2 regions of the Arthrobacter sp. UYEF3 genome follow, and region 1 is predicted to be linked to the other one. Evidence: predicted binding sites of a transcription regulator. Region 1 holds the regulator's gene; the other holds the start of a gene.
The links. Region 1 encodes LexA, which represses DNA repair genes until DNA is damaged. Its sites were predicted from a motif close to TCGAACANNTGTTCGA; they were not measured.

Region 1 (11,975 bases):
GCCGCTGACCACCGCACTGCCGAAGACATCACCGGACTCGGCGGTCTGAAGTTTTCGAAGGGCCACGGGACCGGCAACGACTTTGTCCTGATTGCGGACCCGAATGGTGCCCTCTCCGTCACGCCCGAGCAGGTCGCGGCCCTCTGCGACCGACACCGCGGCATCGGCGCCGACGGCCTCATCCGCGCGGTGCCCTCTCGGTCGCTCCCCGAGGGCAGAGAGCTGCTCACCGCCCACCCGGCCGCCGAATGGTTCATGGATTACCGCAACGGTGACGGGTCGCTTTCGGAAATGTGCGGCAACGGTGTGCGCGTCTTCGTCCACTTCCTGATCGCCGAGGGCCTCGTGGACCTTCCCGCCGGCCAATCGTTGACCATCGGAACCCGCGGCGGCGTGAAGACCATTGTCCGCACCGCTGCCGGCTACGCCGTCGACATGGGTCCCTGGGAGTTCATCTTCCCGGGCGAGGCCACCGCCCGCGCCATGGATTCGCTGGTCAGCGCCGACGGGCTGGAGGTCGCCAGGCCCGCGCTGTCCGTGAGCATGGGCAACCCGCACACCGTCGTCGCGCTGGCTGAGCTCGCGGAGCTCGAAACCACCCAATTGTTCAAGGCGCCCCGGGTGGACCCCGCACCGCCGCACGGCACCAACGTCGAGTTCGTGGTGCCGTCCGAACCGCTGGTTCACGACGGCGTCGGGACCATCACCATGCGCGTGCACGAACGGGGAGTGGGGGAGACCCTGTCCTGCGGCACCGGTGCCTGCGCCGCCGCCGTCGCGATCCGGCACTGGGCCGGCCAGGGCGCCCCCGACGCCTGGAACGTCACGGTTCCCGGCGGCGTCGTCGGCGTAAAGTTTTTCGTGGCCCCGGACGGCCACGAGCATGTGGAGCTCAGCGGCCCCGCCGTGATCGTCGCTAGCGGGACGCTTTCCTGACCCGCAGGATCCGGAAGGACTTGGACGTGCTCTCGCGGGTCACGGTGAAACTGCTGTCCAGTGCCGCCGCGAGCCAGCGCTGAAGCGAATCCGAACCAAGGTTTTTCTGCACCACCAGCCACGCCGAGCCTCCCGCCGCCAGCCGGGGCAGCCAGGCGAGCAGCAGGGCGTGGAGTTCGTCCTTGCCGATCCGGATCGGCGGGTTGGACCAGATCGTGTCGAAACGCAACTCCGGGTCGACGTCCCCGGGAGTGCTGGCCGTGACATTGCCGAGTCCCAGCAGGGCCGCATTTTCATTCGTCAAGGTCACGCAGCGCTCGTTGACATCCACCGCGAAGACCCGGGCGTGCGGCGCCCTCAGCGCCAGGGTGAGCGCGATCGGCCCCCAGCCGCAGCCAATGTCCAGCAGGTTCCCCTGCGGAGCCGGGGCCGGAACGTCGGCGAGCAGGACGGCGGTTCCCTTGTCGAGGGCGTCCGGGCTGAAGATCCCGGAGGACGTCTGCACGTGCCGCTGTTCGCCGGCAAGCTCCACGGTCAGGGGCTTGCGGGTGAACGGCCCGGCCGGCTGGGCGCTGAAATAGTGTGCAGACTCCATAACTGGCCAGATTAGTTCGCCGTCCGGGGGTATGGGAAACCGGCAAGGACACGCCCGGTCCCGCGCCGGCGGGAGCTCCCGCACGGTCCGCAGGCGTAAGGTACCGCCGGTCCGGCACCGGGAAACGGTCTGCTAACGTTAATCCATGATCTTGAACTTCAAGTAGCCGGTCCGGGCTTCAGCCCCGTGCCCGCAGCGACGCAGGTAGTTACCTTCCGCTCAGTGCCCCCTCCATGATGGCCGGCATCGCGCCCGGCGCGCGTGCCACTTGGAGTAAGCCGCTTGAAGTCACGCGCGACGGACCCAAACCCCGCGGCGACAGCAGTCCCCGGCGCTGAACGGACGTCCCCACCGTCAAACGGCGCCTTTGGACGCCGGATCGTTTCCTCATCCACCGCTCCGCCACGGAGCCCCCGCCCGGCCTGCGGCGTAGCAGCCGCCCGGCAATCAGGAGGCATAGATGACCCACAGTCGTCAGCCCAGCGCGAATTCCGCGCCACGAAGCTCCGAACAGCACTATTCTGAAATTGCAGACCCTTCAAAGGAGACCATGACCAGCCAGCCCAATACCGGACCCGATTCAGCCGACCAGGACATGAGTCCTGCAGAAATCCAGGCTGTCATCGACCGTATCCTGTCCAAAGACGCCCCTGCCGTGAAGGCCGGCCGTGACGGCGCCGGGCAGCCCGGCGAGTCCAGGGCGGTGTTCGGCAAGGCCCAGGCGATTTCGCGGCTCGATGAAGAACACAGCAGCTACGACGGCGACCAGCAGGACCTCGAGGAACGACACGCGCTGCGCCGTACCGCAGGGCTGTCGACGGAACTCGAAGACGTCACCGAAGTCGAATACCGGCAGCTGCGCCTCGAACGCGTCGTGCTGGCGGGTCTCTGGACCGAAGGTACGCTTGCCGACGCCGAAAACTCCCTGCGCGAGCTCGCCGCGCTGGCTGAGACGGCCGGTTCCGAGGTCCTCGACGGACTGGTCCAGCGCCGTGCCAAGCCTGACCCTGGAACCTTCCTGGGCTCCGGCAAGGCCCAGGAACTTAAGGACATCGTGCTCTCCACCGGCGCCGACACCGTGGTGGTCGACGCCGAACTGGCCCCCTCCCAGCGACGCGGACTCGAAGACATCGTCAAGGTGAAGGTCATCGACCGCACCGCTCTGATCCTGGATATCTTCGCCCAGCACGCCAAGAGCCGCGAGGGTAAGGCCCAGGTGGAACTGGCCCAACTCGAATACCTGCTCCCGCGCCTGCGCGGCTGGGGCGAGTCGATGTCCCGCCAGGCCGGCGGCCAGGTGGGCGGGGCCGGTGCGGGCATGGGTTCACGCGGTCCCGGTGAAACCAAGATCGAACTGGACCGCCGCCGGATCCGCACCCGGATGGCCAAGCTCCGGCGCGAAATCGCGGCGATGAAGCCGGCCCGGGAAACCAAGCGGGCCAACCGCCGGCGTAACGCGGTACCGTCGGTGGCAATCGCCGGCTACACAAACGCCGGCAAGTCCTCGCTGCTGAACCGGCTCACCGACGCCGGCGTCCTGGTCGAGAACGCTCTGTTCGCCACCCTGGACCCGACGGTCCGCAAAGCCGAAACCTCGGACGGGCTGGGGTATACCCTCGCAGACACCGTGGGGTTCGTGCGGTCGCTGCCCACTCAGCTGGTGGAGGCCTTCCGGTCCACCCTGGAGGAAGTCGCCGACTCGGACCTGATCCTGCACGTCGTCGACGTCTCCCACCCGGATCCGGAGGGACAGATTGCCGCTGTCCGGGCGGTCTTCAGCGAAGTTGACGCCCGCAAGGTGCCGGAAATCATCGTCCTGAACAAGGCCGACGCCGCCGACCCGTTCGTGATCGAGCGGCTCATGCAACGCGAGCCGCGCCACGTGGTCGTCTCGGCCCGCACCGGGGAAGGCATTCCGGAACTGCTGCAGGCCATCAGCGAGGGCATCCCCAGACCCAGCGTGAAGCTGGAACTGATGATCCCCTACAACCGGGGGGACCTGCTGAGCAAGCTGCACGATACCGACGCCGAGATCATCAGCCTCGATCACGAGGAGACCGGCACCCGTGCCGTGGTGATGGTACGCGAGGGGCTCGCGGCCGAACTGGACGCCTTCGTCAGCAATGACTGAACCTGCAATGACGGTACCTGCGGTTGAAACAACGGCTGAACCGGCGGCGGCCGCTGAACCAGCGGAGAACGGCGGAAAGAGCAAACCACGGGATAGACGGGATAGTCAGTCCGGCGAGCAGTTCGTGGTTGAACTGCTCGACCGGGCAGTCGCTGGCATGGGCGGCCAGAGCCGAGACGGCCAGCATGAGATGGCCCGACAGGTGGCCCGCGCCATCGAAACAGGCGACCACCTGCTGGTCCAGGCCGGCACCGGCACGGGCAAGTCCCTGGCCTACCTGATTCCGCTAATCGCCCATTCGCTGGTCAGCGACAAACCGACCCTCGTCTCGACTGCCACCCTGGCGCTGCAGACACAGATCGTCGGCCGGGACCTGCCGCGGCTGCTCAAGACGATCACGCCCGTACTGGCGCGGCCGGTAAAGATCGCGCTCGTCAAGGGCCGCTCCAACTATGTGTGCCGGCACAAACTCGGCGGCGGCTTCCCGTCCGAGGAGCCGTCCGAGGGTCAGTTGTTCTCCCTCGGCGAGGACACCTCCGTGCCGCACTTCGCAGCCGCGATGGGTGGCCCGTCGTCGCAGCTCGGCAAGGAAGTGGTCCGGCTCCGCGAATGGGCCGAGGACACCCTGACGGGGGACCGCGACGAGCTCATGCCGGGCGTGACCGACCGCGCCTGGCGGCAGGTTTCCGTCACCTCAATGGAGTGCCTCGGCGCGCAAAAGTGCCCGCTCGCGGCCGAATGTTTCAGCGAACTGGCCCGGCAGAACGCCGCCGACGCCGACGTCGTGGTCACCAACCACGCGATGCTGGCCGTCAGCGCCTTCGAGGGCCTCGCCGTATTGCCGGAGTACGACGTCGTGGTGGTGGACGAGGCGCACGAGCTGCAGGACCGGGTCACGGGTGCCGTGTCCGGCCAGCTCTCCGTCGCGATGGTGCATGCCGCCGCCTCCGGCGCCCGGAAGCACACCGGCATCACCGTGGACGCGCTCAGCAACTCCGCGGCCAACCTCGAACTCGCCATTGAAGGGGTCCCTAGCGGACTCATGCCCAACGGACTGAACAGTGAGCAACTGGACTGCGTGGACCAGCTGCGCGACGCCTGCCGCGCCGCGCTCTCGGACTCCAAGGGCGACAGCGCCAACACAGCCGACGGCGGCCGCCAGCTCGCCCGATCCCGCCTGATGGTGATCCTGGAACTGTGCGAACGGCTCCTGGCCGCCAGGGAGAACCGCGAAGTGGTCTGGTTCTCCCGCAACAGCAGCTTCGACCCGCAACAGGGCTACTCGCAGCCGGACGACTCGGCGCCGGCCCTGGTCAACGTTGCACCGCTCAGCGTTGCCGGTCGGCTGCGCGAGGGGCTGTTCGCGGACCACACCGTCGTCCTGACCTCGGCCACCCTGGCGATCGGTGCGGCCTTCGAGCCGGCTGCCGGAGGCCTCGGCCTGGTAGGCCCCGGGGCCCCCAGCTGGACCGGCGTCGACGTCGGGTCCCCCTTCGAATATCCCAAGCAGGGCATCCTCTACGTCGCCAAGCACCTGCCCAAGCCCGGCCGGGGAACGTCCCCGGAAGCCCTCGATGAGCTCGAAAAGCTGATCCGCGCCTCCGGCGGCGGGGCCCTGTGTCTGTTCTCGTCCCGGCGCGCCGCCGAAGAGGCGGCGGACGCGATGCGGCCCCGGCTGGGCCTGCGCATCCTCTGCCAGGGCGAATCGACCATGACCGCGCTCGTCAAGCAGTTCGCCGACGAACCGGACACCTGCCTGTTCGGCACCATGTCGCTCTGGCAGGGCGTCGATGTGCCCGGAAGTTCCTGCCGGCTGGTCGTGATCGACAGGATCCCGTTCCCCCGCCCCGATGACCCGCTGATGACCGCACGCTCCCGCGCCGTGGCCCAGGCCGGCGGAAACGGGTTCATGAGCGTGTCGGCCACCCACGCCGCCATCCGCCTCGCCCAGGGCGCCGGGCGGTTGATCCGCACGACGTCGGACAAGGGCGTCGTGGCGGTCCTGGACCCACGACTGTCCACCGAGCGCTACGGCGGGTTCCTCCGGGCCGCACTCCCGCCGTTCTGGCCAACCACTGACCCGGGCGTAGCTTTCGCTGCCCTCGAACGCCTTGCCAAGGAGACCCCCGCCCGGCAGCCGGCCAAATAGGGAACGCCAAAGGCCCCGCCCGGAGATCCGGAGGGGGCCTCAGCAGCGTTGCCGGTGGCTGAACGCTAGAGGGAGCGCAGTACCGAGACGACTTTGCCCATGATGACGGCATGATCGCCAAGGATCGGCTCATACTGGGTGTTCTGGGGAAGCAGCCAGGTGTGGCCGTCGCGCTGGCGGAAAGTCTTGACCGTGGCCTCGTCATCGAGCAGCGCGGCAACGATGTCGCCGTTGAGCGCATCGTTCTGACGCCGGACCACCACCCAGTCACCGTCGCAGATGGCGGCATCGATCATCGAATCGCCGGCCACCCGCAGCATGAACAGTTCGCCGTGGCCCACCAGTTGGCGCGGCAGGGGCATCACGTCCTCCACCACCTGGTCGGCAAGGATCGGACCGCCGGCGGCAATCCGGCCCACGAACGGCACCATCGCGGTGTCCGTGGCGCTGGCTAGCTCCGATACGGCCCGCCCGCCCACCGCCCGCAGGCCGCTGGACTTCCCCACTCCGGAAATCTTCGCCGCGCCCTCATCGAGCGTCAGCGGCATCAGTACTTCCATGGCACGGGGACGTTTGGGGTCCCGGCGCAGGTACCCGAGCTTCTCCAGCTGCGAAAGCTGGTGGGTGACGCTGGAGAGACTGGCAAGGCCGACCGTGTCACCGATTTCCCGCATCGAGGGCGGGTAACCGTTGTCCGCTACGGAGCGCTGGATGGTCTCCAGAATCTTCTTTTGCCGGACGGTAAGGCTCTTCGGCGCCCGGACGGTCTGGGGACCGTGCTGGGCGGCCCTTCCGCCGGTGGCTTGTGCTGCCATGTTGGCCACGCCTTTCCATTTCCGCCCGGCCGCTGAGGTTGCCGGGATCGATGAGTCTGAAAAAGTCAGACCCCGCTGGTGAACTGCTGTTGATCGATACATGTGGTTGTCCGCTATTTCAAAAACCCGGTATTTCAAAAGCCTGAGCTGCAGACCCTGTGGTTCAAAAGTAGGCCAGCCATCATGGTTTTTCAAACATTTGTTCTAGTGAGTCTCGACAATGTTCGCTCATAAGTGCTAAAACAGAACAAGCGCAGTTCGAAGATATGTTCGAACCCCGAGCTTCGGGGCGCATCAGACGGTTCGGTGCTGTGTTCGAAGCTTGTGATCAAGAAAGACGTTCGAAGGTTCGCGTTCGATGGTTAGGCCGGTTGGCGGCAGGTACATGGAGTACGCCGGGCGGCACAGATAAGTCCAGGAGGGCTCAGGTCATGTCAGTAGTAAGCGCTATTTCCGGATCACCGGTATCCGTTCCCGTCCGGGCGGCCAAGATCGAGGCGGCACCGTTCGGGTCGGCGCCGTTCGACCAAAACCGGCCCAAACGGGTGCCGTTCGAGTCCTTCGGCCCGCACAGCATCTTCGATCGTGACGCCGACCGCACGGATGCGGCCCGCCAGGACGCGGCCGGGTCGGTACACGCCGGGCCGCGGCAGGTTGCACCCGCCATTGCCGCGGCGCAGGCTCCGCTGCGGCTCACCCGGCGGGGCCGGTTCGTTTTCTTCGGCTTGCCGTTGATGCTGTTGGCGGTTCTCCTGCTTTCACTCGCCGGCTTCCTGAACGCTCCGGCCAAGGCTGCCGACTCGTCCGCGGAGCTCTCGCTCACGCCCGCCGTTACGGTCACGGTCCAGCCCGGTGAGTCCCTTTGGGCCATTGCCGGCGCTGTGGCCCCGGAACGCGATCCCCGCGACGTTGTGGCGGACATCGTGCAGCTCAACAACCTCGGGGATCCCCGCGTCATCCCCGGACAACAGCTCTTCGTACCCTCCAAGTAGCCAGCGCCCGGACCAGACCCCGTGAGAGAGTGAGGCGCCCGAACACTGCGCCCCCGACGGTCACAGTTTCGGGTCCGGGCCCGGCCTCGCTTAAACTGGAACGGTGACTGACCAGCTAGAGCGACTCAACCGACTGCCCCTCCGGACGAATCTGCGCGGATTGCGCCCCTACGGTGCGCCCCAGCTGGATGTCCCCATCCTGCTGAACGTCAACGAGAACACCCATGGCGTCCCGGCCGATGTCCGTGCCGCCATCGCCGCGGCCGTGACGGAGGCTGCCGCGGGGCTGAACCGGTATCCGGACCGCGAGTTCACTGAACTGCGTGAAGCCCTGGCGGAATATCTCGGTCACGGACTTGACGCCGGCAATATCTGGGCTGCGAACGGCTCCAATGAAGTCCTCCAGCAAATCCTCCAGGCCTTCGGGGGCCCGGGCCGCACCGCCCTGGGGTTCCCTCCCACGTACTCCATGTACCCGCTGCTGGCTGCCGGTACGGACACCGGATACATCGTCGGCGTGCGCGCCGAGGACTATGGGCTGAGCGCCGAATCGGCAGCACGCCAGGTCCGTGAGCTGAAGCCCAACGTCGTTTTCCTCTGCTCCCCGAACAACCCCACCGGCACCGGCCTGGGGATCGACGTTGTCGAGGCCGTCTATGAGGCCGGAGAAGCCAGCCAGACCATCGTGATCGTCGACGAGGCCTACCACGAGTTCGCCCACGACGGCACACCCAGCGCACTCACGCTGCTGCCCGGCAGGGAGCGGCTGATTGTCTCGCGCACCATGAGCAAGGCCTTTGCCCTGGCCGGTGCACGGCTGGGCTACATGGCGGCAGCGCCTGAGGTCACGGATGCCCTGCGCCTGGTCCGGCTGCCCTACCACCTGTCCGCCGTCACCCAGGCCACGGGCCTCGCCGCACTGAGCCACCGGGTGGCGCTGATGGCCGACGTCGAGGACATCAAGCGCCAGCGGGACCGGATCGTCGCGGAGCTGACCCGGATGGGGCTCAATCCTGCCGCCTCCGATTCCAACTACGTCTTCTTCGGCGGCCTCGAGAACCCGCAGGAAATCTGGCAGGCGCTGCTGGATGCCGGCGTGCTCATCCGTGACGTCGGCATCCCCGGCCACCTGCGGGTCACGGCGGGCACTGAGACGGAAACCACAGCGTTCCTGCAGGCTCTCGAACGGATCCTGACCGGCCGGGATGTCCAGTCCGCCTAGACTTAACGCAGGACCCACGCACGCCGCCCTGTTCGACGGGCGCCAGCCTTCATCCAAAGGACACCCTGACATGAGCAACACCGGATCAGCCGCGGCCCCGGCCCGCACCGCACGCCTGGAGCGGACCACCAGCGAGTCCTCCGTGCTGGTCGAGATCAACCTGGATGGCACCGGCGTCTCCGACATCAGCACTTCCGTGCCGTTCTACGACCACATGCTGACGGCCCTGAGCAAGCACTCCCTGATCGACATGACCGTCAAGGCCACCGGTGACACCCACATCGACGTCCACCACACCGTCGAGGACGTCGCCATCACCTTCGGCGAGGTCCTGCGCACGGCGCTGGGCAACAAGGCCGGCATCCGCCGCTTCGGCGAGGCCTCGATTCCGCTCGACGAGGCGCTGGCGCACGCCGTCGTCGACGTCTCCGGCCGGCCCTACCTGGTCCACGCCGGCGAACCGGCCGGCCAGGAATACCACCTGATCGGCGGCCACTTCACCGGGTCCCTGACCCGCCACGTCTTCGAGGCCATCACGCTGCACGCCGGCATCTGCCTGCACATGAACGTCACCGCCGGCCGCGACCCGCACCACATTGTCGAGGCCCAGTTCAAGGCCTTCGCCCGGGCACTCCGGGCCGCCGTGGAACCGGATCCCCGGGTCGACGGCATACCCTCCACCAAGGGTGCCCTGTGACCGGCAAGGTGCTGCGGGACGGGGCCATCATCAACCCCGACGCCATCCGGAAGCCGGCATCACCCGAAGGCAAGCCCACGGTGACGGTACTCGACTACGGATCCGGCAACGTCCGCTCCGCCGTCCGCGCGCTCGAACGGGCCGGCGCCGAGGTCATCCTCAGCGCAAAGCCCGGGGACGTCCTGAACGCCGACGGGCTCGTTGTTCCCGGTGTCGGGGCCTTCGAAACCGTCATGAACGAGCTCCGGGCCGTGGACGCCCTGCGCATGATCGGTCGACGCGTCGCCGGCCACCGGCCGGTGCTCGCGATCTGCGTCGGGCTGCAGATCCTCTTCGAAACCGGAGTGGAACACGGGACCGCCGCCGCGGGTATGGGGGAGTGGCCCGGCACAGTCGAACTCCTGCCGGCCGAGGTCGTGCCGCACATGGGCTGGAACACGGTCACGGTGCCGGAGGGCTCCCGACTCTTCGCCGGCGTCGAAAAGGAACGCTTCTACTTCGTGCACTCCTACGGCGTGCAGCACTGGGACTTTGAAGTGGTCCAGCCGCGCATGGCCGCCCCGCTCGTCACCTGGTCCGAGCACGGTGCGCCGTTCATTGCCGCGGTGGAAAACGGACCGCTGTGCGCCACCCAGTTCCACCCGGAGAAGTCCGGCGACGCAGGTGCGCGCCTGCTCCGGAACTGGGTGGCCAGCCTCCGCGGCGGCGCAGAAACCGGCGCCGCAGCGGCCCCTACCCCGGAACAGACCGCCTAGATGTGGTCCCTGGTTCTGATGGGCCTCGCCGGCCTGCTGGTCGGCGGCGCCCTGTCCTTCCGGCAGCAAAAAAGCCCGCTGTGGATCCAGATCGCGTTTTACCTGCTGGCCGGGATGTCGCTGCTGGCCGCCTACCTCCTGACGCTGCCGGGCCAATAAGCGCCGGCATTTTCCTGACCGCCCAACCCTGAGGACCACGATGACCACCGAAACCCCGCTGCCGATACTCGAGCTGCTCCCCGCCGTCGACGTCGTGAACGGGCAGGCCGTACGCCTCGTCCAGGGCGAAGCCGGCAGCGAAACCAGCTACGGCACGCCGCTGGAAGCCGCACTCAACTGGCAGGAACAGGGCGCCGAATGGGTCCACCTGGTGGACCTCGACGCAGCCTTCGGCCGCGGTTCCAACGCCGACCTGCTGCGTGAGGTCGTGGGCCGGCTGGACATCAAGGTTGAGCTCTCCGGCGGGCTCCGGGACGACGAGTCCCTCGAGAAGGCCCTGGACCTCGGCGTGGCCCGGGTGAACCTGGGCACAGCAGCCCTTGAGAACCCCGAATGGACCGGCCGGGTAATCGAGCGCTTCGGCGACAAGATCGCCGTCGGCCTCGATGTCCGCGGCACCACCCTCGCCGGCCGCGGCTGGACCCAGGAAGGCGGCGACCTCTGGGACGTCCTGGCCCGCCTGGAAGCAGCCGGCTGCGCCCGCTACGTCGTCACCGACGTCACCAAGGACGGCACGCTGCAGGGACCCAACGTCGAGCTCCTGCGCCAGATGGTGGAAAAGACCGGCAAGCCCGTCGTGGCTTCCGGCGGCATTTCCAGCCTCGAGGACCTCTTGGTCCTGCGCTCCCTGGTGCCGCTCGGCGTCGAGGGCGCAATCGTCGGCAAGGCCCTCTACAACGGCAACTTCACGCTCCCCGAAGCCCTCGACGCCGCCGGCCGCCGCTAGGCCCGCCGCCGTCATGGAGCACAGTACCCCGCCGGGCGGGCGCCCCCTGCCCGGCCACATCGCCGCCGCCCTCGCCGGCGCCGGGGGAGCGGCCGACTCCGCCGGGCAGCTTTGGGCCGGCCGGAGCCTGGGCGGCCATGACGCGAAGATCCACAACTTCGAGGACGACGACGGCGCCCCCGACGCGGGCTACCGCGCTGCTCTGGCGGCCCTCGAAACCGGTGACGGCGACGAGGCGGCCGTGGTGGCCGCTCTGGCCACGGCGCGCGTCTTCGTGCCGATCCTTGCCCGGCTCGCCGAGAAGGGCGACGCCGTGGCGGGCACGCATGGTGAGGAGTTGCATGGGGACAAACAGGCAGACATGGCCCTCGTGACGCTCAGGGCGGCCGACGGCCGGACCGCGCTGCCGGTGTTTACCTCGGCCGGGGCCCTGGCCGCCTGGCATTCCGAGGCCCGGCCAGTCGCGGTGTACGCCCCGCGGGCCGCCCTCTCGGCCGTCGCCGAAGGCGCCGAGCTTCTTGTCCTGGATCCCGGCTCGGCTACCACCTTCGTGGTGCGCCGGCCGGCCGTCTGGGCGCTGGCCCGGCAGCAGGACTGGACGCCCAGCTACAGCGACCCGGCCGTGGCGGAAGCAGCCGGAGCCGCTGCCGCCGGCGTCCCGGCGCTCCGGCGTGTTGAAATTCATCCGGGCGGCGGGGTGGCGTCGGCGCAGGCGGGCGGCCGGCACCTCCCCGGCG
Region 2 (11,975 bases), on a different contig from region 1:
CGCAGCAGGGTGTCCATGGTGTCGCGGATGGCGCCGGCGGTGTAGGGGCCGAAATAGCGGGTGCCTTTGCGGCGCTCGCCACGCAGGACCTGCACCCGGGGGTACTTCTCCCCCATCGTGACGGCCAGGTAGGGGTAGCTCTTGTCGTCGCGGAACATGACGTTGAACCGCGGCTTGAATTCCTTGATCCAGGTGTACTCGAGCTGCAGCGATTCCAGTTCGCTGCCGACCACCGTCCATTCCACGCTGCTGGCTGTGTGGACCATCGCGTGGGTCTTCGGCATCAGTCCGGCGGGGTTGGCGAAGTAGGAATTCAGCCGGGAGCGGAGGTTTTTGGCCTTGCCGACGTATATGACCCGGCCGTGCGGGTCGCGGAACCGGTACACGCCCGGGTTGGTAGGGATTTCCCCCGTCCGGGGCCGGTAACTAGCTGGATTTGCCACTAGTCCATTCTACTGAGCCGACGGCGCCGTCCCGACCCGGGCCGTCCCCTGTGGCGCGGTGTGGCAGTCGCGCCTTGGCGCCGCCGGCCTAAGCCGCCAGGGTGAATGAACTAGTCGACGCTCTTGCTCTGGTTGTAGGTGGTGGCCCGCTGCTGCCCGCTCAGCTCCGCGATGGCGTCCATGATGCGGTCCGTGACCTGGCGCCGCGCCGGCAGGGAGTGGTCCGGCCCGGTCTTGTCGAAATAGAGCGGCTCGCCCACCTTCATGATGAAGTGCTGTGGTTTGACCTTGTTTGTGTCAGCCGGCTGCAGGTTTTCGGTACCGATCAGGCCTACCGGGACCACCGGGGCGCCGGTCGTGAGGGCCAGCCAGCCGACACCGGTGCGGCCGCGGTAAAGGATGCCGTCGCGGGAACGGGTGCCTTCCGGGTAGATCCCCACGCCCTTGCCGGCGTCGAGGATGTCCAGCAGGGTCTTGAGCGCCTGCACACTGGCGGCCTGTTCGCCGCGTTCGACCGGGATGGAGCCGACGGCCTCGAAGAACGACTTCATCAGCCGGCCTTTGGCACCGCCTGTGGTGAAGTATTCGGCCTTGGCGAAAAATGCGACCGGGCGCGGCATGAGGGCCTGCACGATCACGCTGTCAAGGAAGGACAGGTGGTTCGGTGCCACGATGAAGGGTCCATCGGCTGGCACGTTCTCCAGGCCTATCACGGTGGGACGGCAGGTCGAGGAGATAAGCCCGCGGGTTGACCAGCGGATCACGTCAAACATTGCCAAGGGCGGGCACCTCATTCAGCTGCGGGGCGACGGCGGTCAGGGCGCGGGCCCGCACGGATCCGCCCTGACTATAGTTTCGTTGCGGTCGGCAGCGGGCCGCTTGGCAGCGGCTCGTGCAACATCCGGGCGTATGGGTCACCGGAGTAGTTTCTCACGGCGGCAGGGAAGCCGGACAATCGCATTCCAGCGAGGGAATATGCCCGGCTTCCCTAGTCGCGCAGGGACCGGGTCAGCCGAGGATCTCGGCGAGGAACGTCGCCGTATGGCTTTCTTTGGACTTGGCCACCTGCTCCGGGGTGCCGGAGGCGACGATCCGGCCACCGCCGGAACCACCGTCGGGGCCCAGATCCACGATCCAGTCCGCACTCTTGATCACGTCGAGGTTGTGCTCGATGGTTATCACGGTGTTGCCCTTTTCGACCAGGCCCTGCAGGACCAGCAGCAGCTTGCGGATGTCCTCAAAGTGCAGCCCGGTGGTGGGTTCGTCGAGGACATAGACGTTGCGGCCGTTAGACCTTTTCTGCAGCTCAGCCGCCAGTTTCACGCGCTGCGCCTCGCCGCCCGAGAGCGTCGTGGCCGGCTGGCCCAGCCGCACGTAGCCCAGGCCGACGTCTACGAGGGTCCTCAGGTGCCGGGCGATCGGCGAGAACGCCGCGAAGAACTCCGCGCCCTCTTCGATGGGCATGTTCAGGACATCCGCAATGGTCTTGCCCTTGTAGTGCACCTCCAGCGTTTCCCGGTTGTAGCGCGCACCGTGGCACACTTCGCAGGGCACGTAGACGTCCGGCAGGAAGTTCATCTCGATCTTCAACGTGCCGTCTCCCGAGCAGGCCTCGCAACGGCCGCCTTTGACGTTGAAGGAGAACCGGCCCGGCTGGTAGCCGCGGACCTTCGCTTCGGTGGTCTCGGCGAAGAGCTTCCGGATGTGGTCGAAGACACCCGTATAGGTGGCCGGGTTGGAGCGCGGGGTGCGGCCGATCGGGCTCTGGTCGACGTGCACCACCTTGTCCAGGTGTTCGAGGCCGTGGACGGCCTTGTGCCGGCCGGCGACCTGTTTGGCGCCGTTGAGCTTGGTGGCGAGCACCTTGTAGAGGATCTCGTTGACCAGGGTTGACTTGCCGGAGCCGCTGACGCCGGTGACAGCGGTGAACAATCCGAGCGGGAAGGCGGCGTCGACATTGACCAGGTTGTTTTCCCTGGCGCCGACGACTTTCAGCTCACGCTTCTTGTCGTACTTGCGGCGCTTCTTCGGCACCTCGATGAACTTCCGGCCGGAGAGGTAGTCGCCGGTCAGGGACTCGGTGTTCTTCAGCAGGTCCTCGTAGGACCCGGAGTGCACCACCGTGCCGCCGTGCTCGCCGGCGCCGGGCCCGACATCCACCACCCAGTCCGCTTCCTGGATGGTGTCTTCGTCGTGCTCCACCACGATCAGGGTGTTGCCGAGGTCCCGGAGCCGGGTGAGGGTTTCGATCAGGCGCCGATTGTCGCGCTGGTGCAGGCCAATGGACGGTTCATCGAGTACGTACAGCACGCCCACGAGGCCGGAACCGATCTGGGTGGCCAGGCGGATGCGCTGGGCCTCGCCGCCGGACAGCGTGCCGGACGGCCGCTCCAGGTTCAGGTACTCGAGGCCGACGTCGAGGAGGAATGTCAGCCGGGCCTGGATTTCAATCAGGACCTGGTGGGCAATTTGCGCCTCGCGGCCGGTCAGGACCAGGGTTTCCAGGAAGTTCGCGCATTCGCGCATCGGCAGCGCGGCGACCTCGGCGATGGACTTTCCGTTGATCAGGACGGACAGCGACGCCGGGTTCAGGCGGGCCCCGTTACAGGCCGGGCACGGAACCTGCCGCATGTACTCCTCATAGCGGTCCCGGGCGGAGTCCGATTCCGTTTCGGTGTGCTTGCGGTGCACGTACTGGACCACGCCCTCGAAGCCGGTGCTGTACTTGCGTTCCCGGCCGAAGCGGTTCCGGTACTGCACGACCACCTTGTGGTCCTTGCCGTGCAGCACCGTCTGCCGCGCCTCCGCGGACAGCTTCTGCCACGGCGTGGTCATCGAGAAGTCCAGCTCCTTGGCCAGGCCGGCGAGGAGCCGGTTCCAGTATTCGGTGGTGGCGGTGCCAAGGGACCACGGCGCGATCGCGCCTTCGGCGAGGGAGAGCTCCGGGTTGGGGATCAGGAGTTCCTCGTCGACCTCGAGCCTGGTGCCGATGCCGCTGCAGGCGGCGCAGGCGCCGAACGGGTTGTTGAAGGAGAACGAGCGGGGCTCAATCTCGTCGATGGCGAGGGGGTGCTCATTGGGGCAGGCGAGGTGTTCGGAGAAGGCCCGGACCCGTTCCGGATCGTCCGCGTCGAGGTCGACGAATTCTGCCAGCACCCGTCCCTCGGCCAGGCCGAGGGCGGTTTCAACCGAGTCGGTGAGGCGCTGACTGATGCCTTCCTTGACGACCAGCCGGTCCACCACCACTTCAATGGTGTGCTTGAACTGTTTGCCGAGCTTGGGCGGATCGTTGAGCTGGATCAGCTTGTCGTCCACCCGGGCCCGGGAGTAGCCCTTCGCCGTGAGCTCCTTGAAGAGTTCGACAAACTCACCCTTGCGGCCGCGGACCACCGGTGCGAGGACCTGGAAGCGGGTGCCTTCCGGCAGTTCCAGCAGCTGGTCGACGATTTGCTGGGGTGTCTGCTTGGTGACCGGCTCGCCGCAGACGGGGCAGTGCGGGCGTCCCACCCGGGCCCAGAGCAGGCGCATGTAGTCGTAGATTTCGGTGATGGTGCCCACCGTGGAGCGCGGGTTCTTGCTCGTGGACTTCTGGTCGATCGACACCGCGGGCGAGAGCCCTTCGATGAAATCGACGTCGGGCTTGTCCACCTGGCCCAGGAACTGGCGGGCGTAGGCGGAGAGCGACTCCACGTAGCGGCGTTGCCCTTCGGCGAAGATGGTGTCGAAGGCGAGCGAAGACTTGCCGGAGCCGGAGAGGCCGGTGAAGACGATCATCGAGTCGCGGGGCAGGTCGAGGTCCACGTTGCGCAGGTTGTGTTCGCGCGCGCCCTTGACGACCAGGCGGGACATGTCGGGACGGACCAGTTCGGCCCCCGACAGTACGCCGCCCGACGGCTTGGGGTTGGCCGCTTTTTCGGACTTTACCGGTATGGCGGCGGCTTTGGCATCGACGGCGGGTTCTTCAGCTACGGCTTTAGGCACGCCTCCAATGCTAATCGAAAACTTCTTCGAATATCTATTCCGCGGTCCTAGTGCCCCAGCGGGTGTGCTAGCGGCGGGAGTGCTAGTGGCGGTCGTACGCTGCGGCCAGCAGTTGAACTGCCTCGGCGAAGCTGGCGCCTCGGGCTTTTGCCGCTGCAGCGAATTCCGCGGCGGCGGCGGTGAGTGAGCCCCAGGCTTCGTCCCGCGCACACACGACGGTGCCGTTCCTGCCCCGGGTCGCGACGACGCCGGCGGCCTCGAGTTCCTTGTAGGCGCGCGCCACGGTGTGCGGCGCCACGCCCAACTCGGCCGCAAGGTTCCGGACGGCGGGAAGCCGGGTCCCCGCCGCCAGCGTTCCGGCGTCGGCCCGCTCGATAATGTTCAGCCGGAGCTGTTCGAACAGGGGCACCGAGCTGGCGGCATTGGGCTTCCAGCTGCCGGGAAAAGTCGCCGCCCCGGTCTCCGCCGGGCTCACAGTTCCGGCTCCAGGGCGGCCTCACCCTGTTCGCGGCCGGCGAACTGGGCCCGGTAGAGCCCGGTGTAAATCCCGTCTCCCGCCATAAGTTCGTGGTGCTTGCCTTGTTCAACAATCCGTCCGTGATCCATGACCAGAATTAGATCAGCGTCCCGCACCGTGGACAAGCGGTGGGCGATCACCAGACTGGTCCTGCCCTGCCGCAGCCTTGCCATGGCCTGCCGGATCTGTATTTCCGTGCGGCTGTCCACCGAGCTGGTGGCCTCGTCGAGGATCAGGACGCTGCGGCCGGCCAGGTGCGCACGGGCGATCGAGATGAGCTGGCGCTGCCCGCGGCTGAGCGAGTCGCCGTCGTTGCCGAGCACGGTGGCGTAGCCCGCCGGGAGCGCGCGGACGAACTGGTCCACGTGGCTTGCCTGCGCCGCCGCTGTGATGTCGGCGTCGCTGGCGCCGGGCCGGCCGTATTCGATGTTGTCCCGGATGCTGCCGGCGAACAGCCACGAGTCCTGGAGCACCGTGCCGAAGCGTGCCCGCAGTTCGTTGCGCGGGAGTTCGGCGATGTCCACGCCGTCCACGGTGATCCGTCCGGAGTCCAGTTCGTAGAAGCGCATCAGGAGGTTCACCACCGTGGTCTTGCCGGCACCGGTGTGACCCACTATCGCCACGGTCTGGCCCGCGTCCACGGAGAAGGAGAGATCCTGCACCACGGGCACATCGGGGCCGTAGCTAAAGGTGGCGCCTTCGAACCTGATACGGCCCGCGGGGGTCCGGTCCAAACGGAGTGCGGGCCGGTCCGGAGCGTCCGCGAGGATTTCCGGTGCGTCCAGGAGCTCGAAAATCCGCTCGGCGGAGGCCACACACGACTGCATCAGGGTGAGCATGCCGCCGATCTGGCCCATCGGCTGACTAAAGAGCCGGCTGAACTGGATGAAGGCCTGGATGCCGCCGATCGTCATGCTGCCGGCGGCGACCTGCAGCGCCCCGATCACGGCGACCGCGATGTAGTTGAGATTGGAGACGAATATCATCAGGGGCTGCACGACGCCGGAGACGTACTGCGCCCTGGCCGCCGCCCGGAAAAGCCGGCCGTTGCTCTCGCCAAAGGTGGCCGTTGCCGCGTGCTGCCGGCCGAACGCCTTGACCACCTCGTGCCCGGTGAAGAATTCCTCCAAGTGCGCCTGAAGTTCGCCGGTGCTGCGCCATTGCTCGCTGAAGTGCGCCTGCGACTTCCCCGCCACCAGGACGGTCACCACGGCGGAGACCGGGACCGAGACCAGCGCGATCAGAGCCAACAGTGGTGACAACCAGACCATCATGGCCAGCGCGCCGGAGAGCATCAGCACCGACATGATCAGCTGGTTGAGCAACTGGTTGAGGGCCTGCGAGACGTTGTCGACGTCGTTCGTGGCGCGGCTCAGAACGTCGCCGCGGTGCTGGTCGTCGAAATGGCCCGAGGGCAGCCGGTGCAGTTTTTCTTCCACGGAGGCGCGGAGGCCGTAGCTGAGCCTTTGCACGGCGGTGGCGGTCAAGGCCGCCTGGATCCAGTTGAACAGCGTGGCACCAAGGTACATCAGCGCCACCGAGAGCAGCAGGCGGCCGAGTTTCTGCTCGTTAAAGGCCCCGCCCACCACGCTGTCCACCACGACGTCGGTGGCGTCGCCGAGGTACTTGGGCGCCGCCACGTTCAGCGCGGCGAAACCGCAGGTCGCGGCGATCACGCCGACCATGCGAAGCCGCAGCGGCCGCATCAGCCCCAGCAGCCGCCCGGCCGCCCGCCATTTGGCCGCCGCGCCCGGGGACGTGAACTTGGCGCTCACGGGGTTTCCGCCAGGAGAAGCTGCGAGGCGGCGATCTCCCGGTAGGTACGCGACGATGACATGAGCTCCTGGTGCGTGCCCTGTGCCGCCACGCGGCCGTCCTGCAGAACGAGAATCAATGCCGCATCCGCAATGGTGGACACGCGTTCGGCAACGACCAGCACGGTCGCCGCCCGCAGCAGCGGCTCCAAAGCCGCACGCAGGCGGTAGTCGGTGCCGTGGTCGAGGCCGGAGGAACTGTCGTCGAAGACGTAAACCGGGGCGGACCGGAGCAGCGCCCGTGCGATGCAAAGGCGCTGGCGCTGGCCGCCGGAAAAGTTGGTGCCGCCCTGGCTGACCGGCGCGTCGAGCCCGCCCGGAAGGCTCCGGACAAAGCCGCCGGCCTGCGCGGCGTCCAGGGCCGCCCACAATTCGGTGTCGCCTGCGGCTGGCCTGCCCAGCCGCAGGTTCTCCGCCACGGTCCCGGAAAAGAGATACGAGTGCTGCGGCACCAGTGCCATCAGCCCGCGAAGTGACGCGAGCGGCAGGGTCCGGATGTCGCGGCCGCCGATGCTGATGCTCCCCTCCGTGGGGTCGAGGAAGCGCGGCAGCAAGTTCAGCAGCGTGGTTTTGCCGCTCCCCGTGGCGCCGATGATCGCCGTCGTCGTCCCCGGTGCGGCGGTGAACGTGACCCCGGCAAGTACGGGCGCCTCGGCACCGGGGTACGCGAAGGCCACGTTGCGGAACTCCACGGTTCCGTCTGCAGGCGCGCCCGGCGCAGGCCCGCCCGGCGCAGACCATCCGGTGGACGGCTCCGTATCGAGGACGGCCCGGATCCGTTCGGCGCAGGCTGCCGCGCGCGGAGCCGTCGTGAAGACGTACATCGCCATCATGATGGCGATCAGGATCTGCAGGATGTACGCAATGAACGCGGTGAGCGCGCCGAGACGCATCTCTCCGGAGTGGATCCGGTGGCCGCCGAACCAGACGACCGCGACGGACGCAAGGTTCACGACCACCATGATCATCGGATTCATGCCGGCCACCAGGAGCGCCGAGTCCAGATTGTTCCTCGTGAGCTCCCGGTTGGCGGCGTCGAAGCGGCGGATCTCGTGGTCCTGCCGGACGAAGCCACGGATGACGTTGGCGCCGATGATCTGCTCCCGGAGCACCCGGCTGATCCGGTCGATCAGTTCCTGGCCCTGCCGGTAGAGCGGAATCAGCCGGCGCACGATCAGCAACATGAGGCCGGCGAGTATGGGAATGACCGCAACCACAATCCCGGACAGCGCCACGTCCTGGTGCACCGCGAGGGCGATGCCGCCGATGAAGCTCGCGGGCGCCGCGACGAGCATGGTAAAAACCAGGACGGTGAGGCTCTGGATCTGCGTGACGTCGTTGGTTGCCCGGGTGACGAGACTGGGCGCCCCGAATACACCGATTTCCTGAGAGGAGAAGGTCTGGACCTTGGCGAACAGTTCCTCGCGGAGGTCCCGGCCCGCGCGCATGGCCACGACGGCGCCGAGGTAGCCGGCGGCGATGGCAGAACCGACCTGAAGGGCGGCGACCCCTGCCATCCAGCCGCCCAGTCGCTCGATCAGGGGCGTGTTCCCGGCAACGATGCCGTCGTCGATGATGGCGGCGTTGAGGGTGGGGAGCAGCAGATTCGCCGTGGTCTGCACGAGCTGCAGGCAGACGATGGCCAGGACGGTCATCCTGTGGGCCGCCAGCAGCCGCCGCATCAGGCTAAATAGCACCGAACCTCCATGACTAAGACAGGGCCCGGATCCGCACCAAAGGGCGGCCGCCCCCGGACCGCCCTGTCAGTGTAAGCCCCATCACACGCCGAGTGCTGTCACGCAGCGTGTCACATTCGTCAACGGCGGCTGCCCCGGCTGGAATCCCGCGCCTTTCCGGAGGTGCCGGCGACGCGGGAGCGCTGCATTCTCAGCCCCGCTTGCGGGCCACGGCGAAGATGCGCCGGAACGGGAAGAGCGTTCCGTGGCGGCCCGGCGGATAAGCCTTGTTGAGCAGCCGCGCGTAGTCAGCCCCGAAGCGGCGGGCCTCCCCGGGAGGGAGCGCGGCCAGCACCGGGCGGAGTCCGGCGCCGCTTGCCCACTCGAGGACCGGGTCGGTTCCCGGCAGGAGCTGGAGATAGGTGGTTTCCCAGGCATCGGCGTCGCAGCCGGAGTCGAGCATCAGCTCCAAATATTTCGCGGGCTCGGCCACCGCATCATCGTGGCGCAGCACACCGGCCAGGCGGCCGGACCATTCGTCCGATTCGGCCAGAGTACGCATGAGCGCGTGGGAGGGCGCATTGAAGTTGCCGGGTACCTGGAGGGCGAACCACGTGCCCGGGCCGAGCGCCTCCAGCCAGCGGGGCAGCAGTTCCACGTGGCCGGGAACCCACTGCAGGGCGGCGTTCGTGACGACCACGTCGGTATCCGGCGCGGGCATCCACGTGGCGATGTCCGCCGGGCCGAAGGAGAGGTTCGCTGCCGCGGCGGCGAGGGAGCCGGCCTTTGCGAGCATGTCCGGGGAGGAGTCCAGCCCCTCCACGGCGGCTTCCGGCCAGCGGGTCGCAAGGGTGGCGGTCAGGTTCCCCGGTCCGCAGCCGAGGTCGATGACACGCCGGGGGCTATCAGCGAGGATGCGGGCGGTCAGGTCGAAGAACGGCCTGTCCCGGTAGTCCCCGAACTCCCGGTACTTCGCTGGATCCCACTTCACGCTGTCCCTCCGCTCACGGCGCGCACTGACAGCGAAAGCCTAACCCTGCGGCGGGAACCGGCGGGGTCGGGCTTCCAGGTGCCCTGAAAGGAGCGGGGTTGGGTCCAGCGGCCCGGATCAGCGCTCTTCGTCGACGGCTGTCGTCTCCGGCCCGGGACGAGCCGGAACGGCGATCCTGTCCGCGATCCAACCGCCACGTGCGGCAATCGGCGCGCGAACGGCGGCGTAGGTTGCGCCGTCGGGCAGGTGTTCGGCAAGACCGATGATCCCGTGTTCGTTGGATCCGCGGCCGTGCAGCAACACCACGGGTGGCGCCGCCCGGTCGGCCGAGCCTGCGATCGCGACCACGGGTGCAGGATGGGAGGCAACCATTTAGTTGGTGACCTTCAGGCCGGTGTCCCAGTTGAAGTCGGCGACCCGGGGTTGGCCTGAAGCGTCATCAGGACGAAGTGGAAGCCCTCGAGCTCCCGCGCGCGCTTGAGCGGTCCAACCACCAAGGGGCGCAGGCCCGCGGCCTTGACGAAGCCGCTGACGGCCGCGTTGGCCTCGGCGTCATCACCTGCGATGAAGACATCCAGCGGCTGGCTGCCGGACTCCCCGGCCACGAGGGTCCCCGAGAACGTTGTATTGAAGGCCTTGACCACGTTGGCGCCGGCGGGGACAAGCCGGGCGATTTCCTCGGCGGCGGAGGTGTCCGGGCCGGCCGGCGGCCAGTGCTGTTCTGCTGGGCTGCGAGTCATTACTTGAAGCTACAACCGCCAGACACCCAACTCGTTGAAGCGTCAACCACCGACTGTTCCTTGGCCCGGACCCCGACACCGGCCGCACCGTGGCCCACTAAGCTGGGAGGCAATGAAACTCGTTGACCAGCTCCCCGCCCCGGCCGCCCGAGTCCCCGGCAGGACCGGCCTCGATCCGGATGAGCTTTACACCCGGTTCGTGGAATGGACGGAGGGCCGCGGCCTGGCCCTCTATGCCGCCCAGGACGAGGCCGTCATGGAGCTCGCCGCAGGCGCCAACGTGATCCTCGCGACCCCCACCGGCTCCGGTAAGTCCCTCGTGGCTATCGCCGCGCACTTCCAGGCGATGGCCCGCGGCCAGCGCAGCTACTACACCGCGCCAATCAAGGCCCTCGTCTCGGAGAAGTTCTTCGCCCTGTGCGAAATCTTCGGGGCGGAGAACGTCGGCATGATCACCGGTGATTCCGGCGTCAACCAGGACGCACCCATCATCTGCTGCACCGCGGAGATCCTGGCGAACATCGCCCTGCGCGAAGGCTCCGCCGCCGAACTCGGTGCGGTGATCATGGACGAGTTCCACTTCTACTCCGACCCGCAGCGCGGCTGGGCGTGGCAGGTGCCGCTGCTGGAGCTGCCGCAGGCCCAGTTCCTGCTGATGTCCGCCACCCTGGGCGACGTGAGCCGCTTCGAGGGGGGCCTCAGTGAACTGACCGGACGCCCGACGACGACCGTCAGCTCCGCCGAACGGCCCATTCCGCTGCACTTCTATTACCAGCAGACCCCGGTGCACGAAACACTCGAGGAGCTGCTCTCCACCAAACAGGTTCCCGTCTACGTGGTGCACTTCAGCCAGCTCGAGGCAATCGACCGGGCCCAGAACCTGATGAGCATCAACGTCTGCACCCGCGAGGAGAAGGACAAAATCGCCGAGCTGATCGCCGGCTTCCGCTTCGCCGCCGGCTTCGGCAAGACCCTGAACCGGCTGGTCCGGCACGGCATCGGCGTGCACCACGCCGGGATGCTGCCCAAGTACCGCCGGCTCGTCGAGCAACTCGCCCAGGCTGGCCTGCTGAAGGTCATCTGCGGTACCGACACCCTGGGGGTGGGCATTAACGTCCCCATCCGCACCGTGCTGCTGACAGCGCTCAGCAAGTACGACGGCGTCCGCACCCGCCTGCTGAACTCGCGCGAGTTCCACCAGATCGCCGGCCGCGCCGGCCGGGCCGGCTACGACACTGCCGGGACGGTGGTGGTCCAGGCACCCGAGCATGTGATCGAGAATGTCAAGGCGATGGCCAAGGCCACGGCGAAGTTCGGCGATGACCAGAAGAAGCTGCGCCAGGTGGTCAGGAAGAAACCGCCGGAGGGCTTCGTGTCCTGGGGCGAGCCCACCTATAAGCGGTTGGTGGAATCCGTGCCGGATCCGCTCGGCTCCAGCTTTACCGTCACGCACGCCATGCTGATGAACCTGATGGAACGCCCGGGCGACCCGTTCAAGGCCGCGCGCCGCCTGCTGACCGAAAACCACGAGACGCGCGCCGCGCAGCTGCGGCTCATGAAGAAGGCCCTCGGGATCTACCGCGAGCTGCTGGCAGCCGGCGTCGTTGAACGGATCCCGACGGCGGAGCAAGGCCCGGACGGACGCACCGTCCGGCTCACCGTCCACCTGCAGGCGAATTTCGCCTTGAATCAGCCGCTCTCCCCCTTCGCCCTGGCCGCGCTGGAGCTGCTCGATCCGGAGTCGCCGTCGTACGCGCTGGACGTCGTTTCGGTGATCGAGTCGACGCTGGAGAAGCCCCGGCAGATCCTGTCG

Region 2: uvrA (excinuclease ABC subunit UvrA) is a predicted target of LexA. The motif match lies at 4,439-4,454, and genes of this name have one in related genera.

The regions. Positions count from the first base shown of each region.
Region 1 covers NZ_JBEPNK010000004.1:168,650-180,624, forward strand. Annotated here, with positions in the region: gene dapF (diaminopimelate epimerase) at 1-936, shown strand, start outside; gene ABIB14_RS04495 (class I SAM-dependent methyltransferase) at 917-1,531, opposite strand; gene hflX (GTPase HflX) at 2,082-3,662, shown strand; gene ABIB14_RS04505 (ATP-dependent DNA helicase) at 3,655-5,811, shown strand; gene lexA (transcriptional repressor LexA) at 5,877-6,626, opposite strand; gene ABIB14_RS18730 (LysM peptidoglycan-binding domain-containing protein) at 7,058-7,618, shown strand; gene ABIB14_RS04520 (histidinol-phosphate transaminase) at 7,722-8,840, shown strand; gene hisB (imidazoleglycerol-phosphate dehydratase HisB) at 8,911-9,537, shown strand; gene hisH (imidazole glycerol phosphate synthase subunit HisH) at 9,534-10,292, shown strand; gene ABIB14_RS04535 (CG2302 family histidine operon protein) at 10,293-10,451, shown strand; gene priA (bifunctional 1-(5-phosphoribosyl)-5-((5-phosphoribosylamino)methylideneamino)imidazole-4-carboxamide isomerase/phosphoribosylanthranilate isomerase PriA) at 10,492-11,238, shown strand; gene ABIB14_RS04545 (SseB family protein) at 11,252-11,975, shown strand, end outside.
Region 2 covers NZ_JBEPNK010000012.1:8,825-20,799, reverse strand. Annotated here, with positions in the region: gene uvrC (excinuclease ABC subunit UvrC) at 1-443, opposite strand, end outside; gene ABIB14_RS10250 (lysophospholipid acyltransferase family protein) at 554-1,222, opposite strand; gene uvrA (excinuclease ABC subunit UvrA) at 1,452-4,292, opposite strand; gene ABIB14_RS10240 (GntR family transcriptional regulator) at 4,507-4,899, opposite strand; gene ABIB14_RS10235 (ABC transporter ATP-binding protein) at 4,896-6,716, opposite strand; gene ABIB14_RS10230 (ABC transporter ATP-binding protein) at 6,713-8,437, opposite strand; gene ABIB14_RS10225 (trans-aconitate 2-methyltransferase) at 8,643-9,422, opposite strand; gene ABIB14_RS10220 (alpha/beta hydrolase) at 9,540-9,770, opposite strand; gene ABIB14_RS10215 (NADPH-dependent F420 reductase) at 9,809-10,162, opposite strand; gene ABIB14_RS10210 (DEAD/DEAH box helicase) at 10,275-11,975, shown strand, end outside.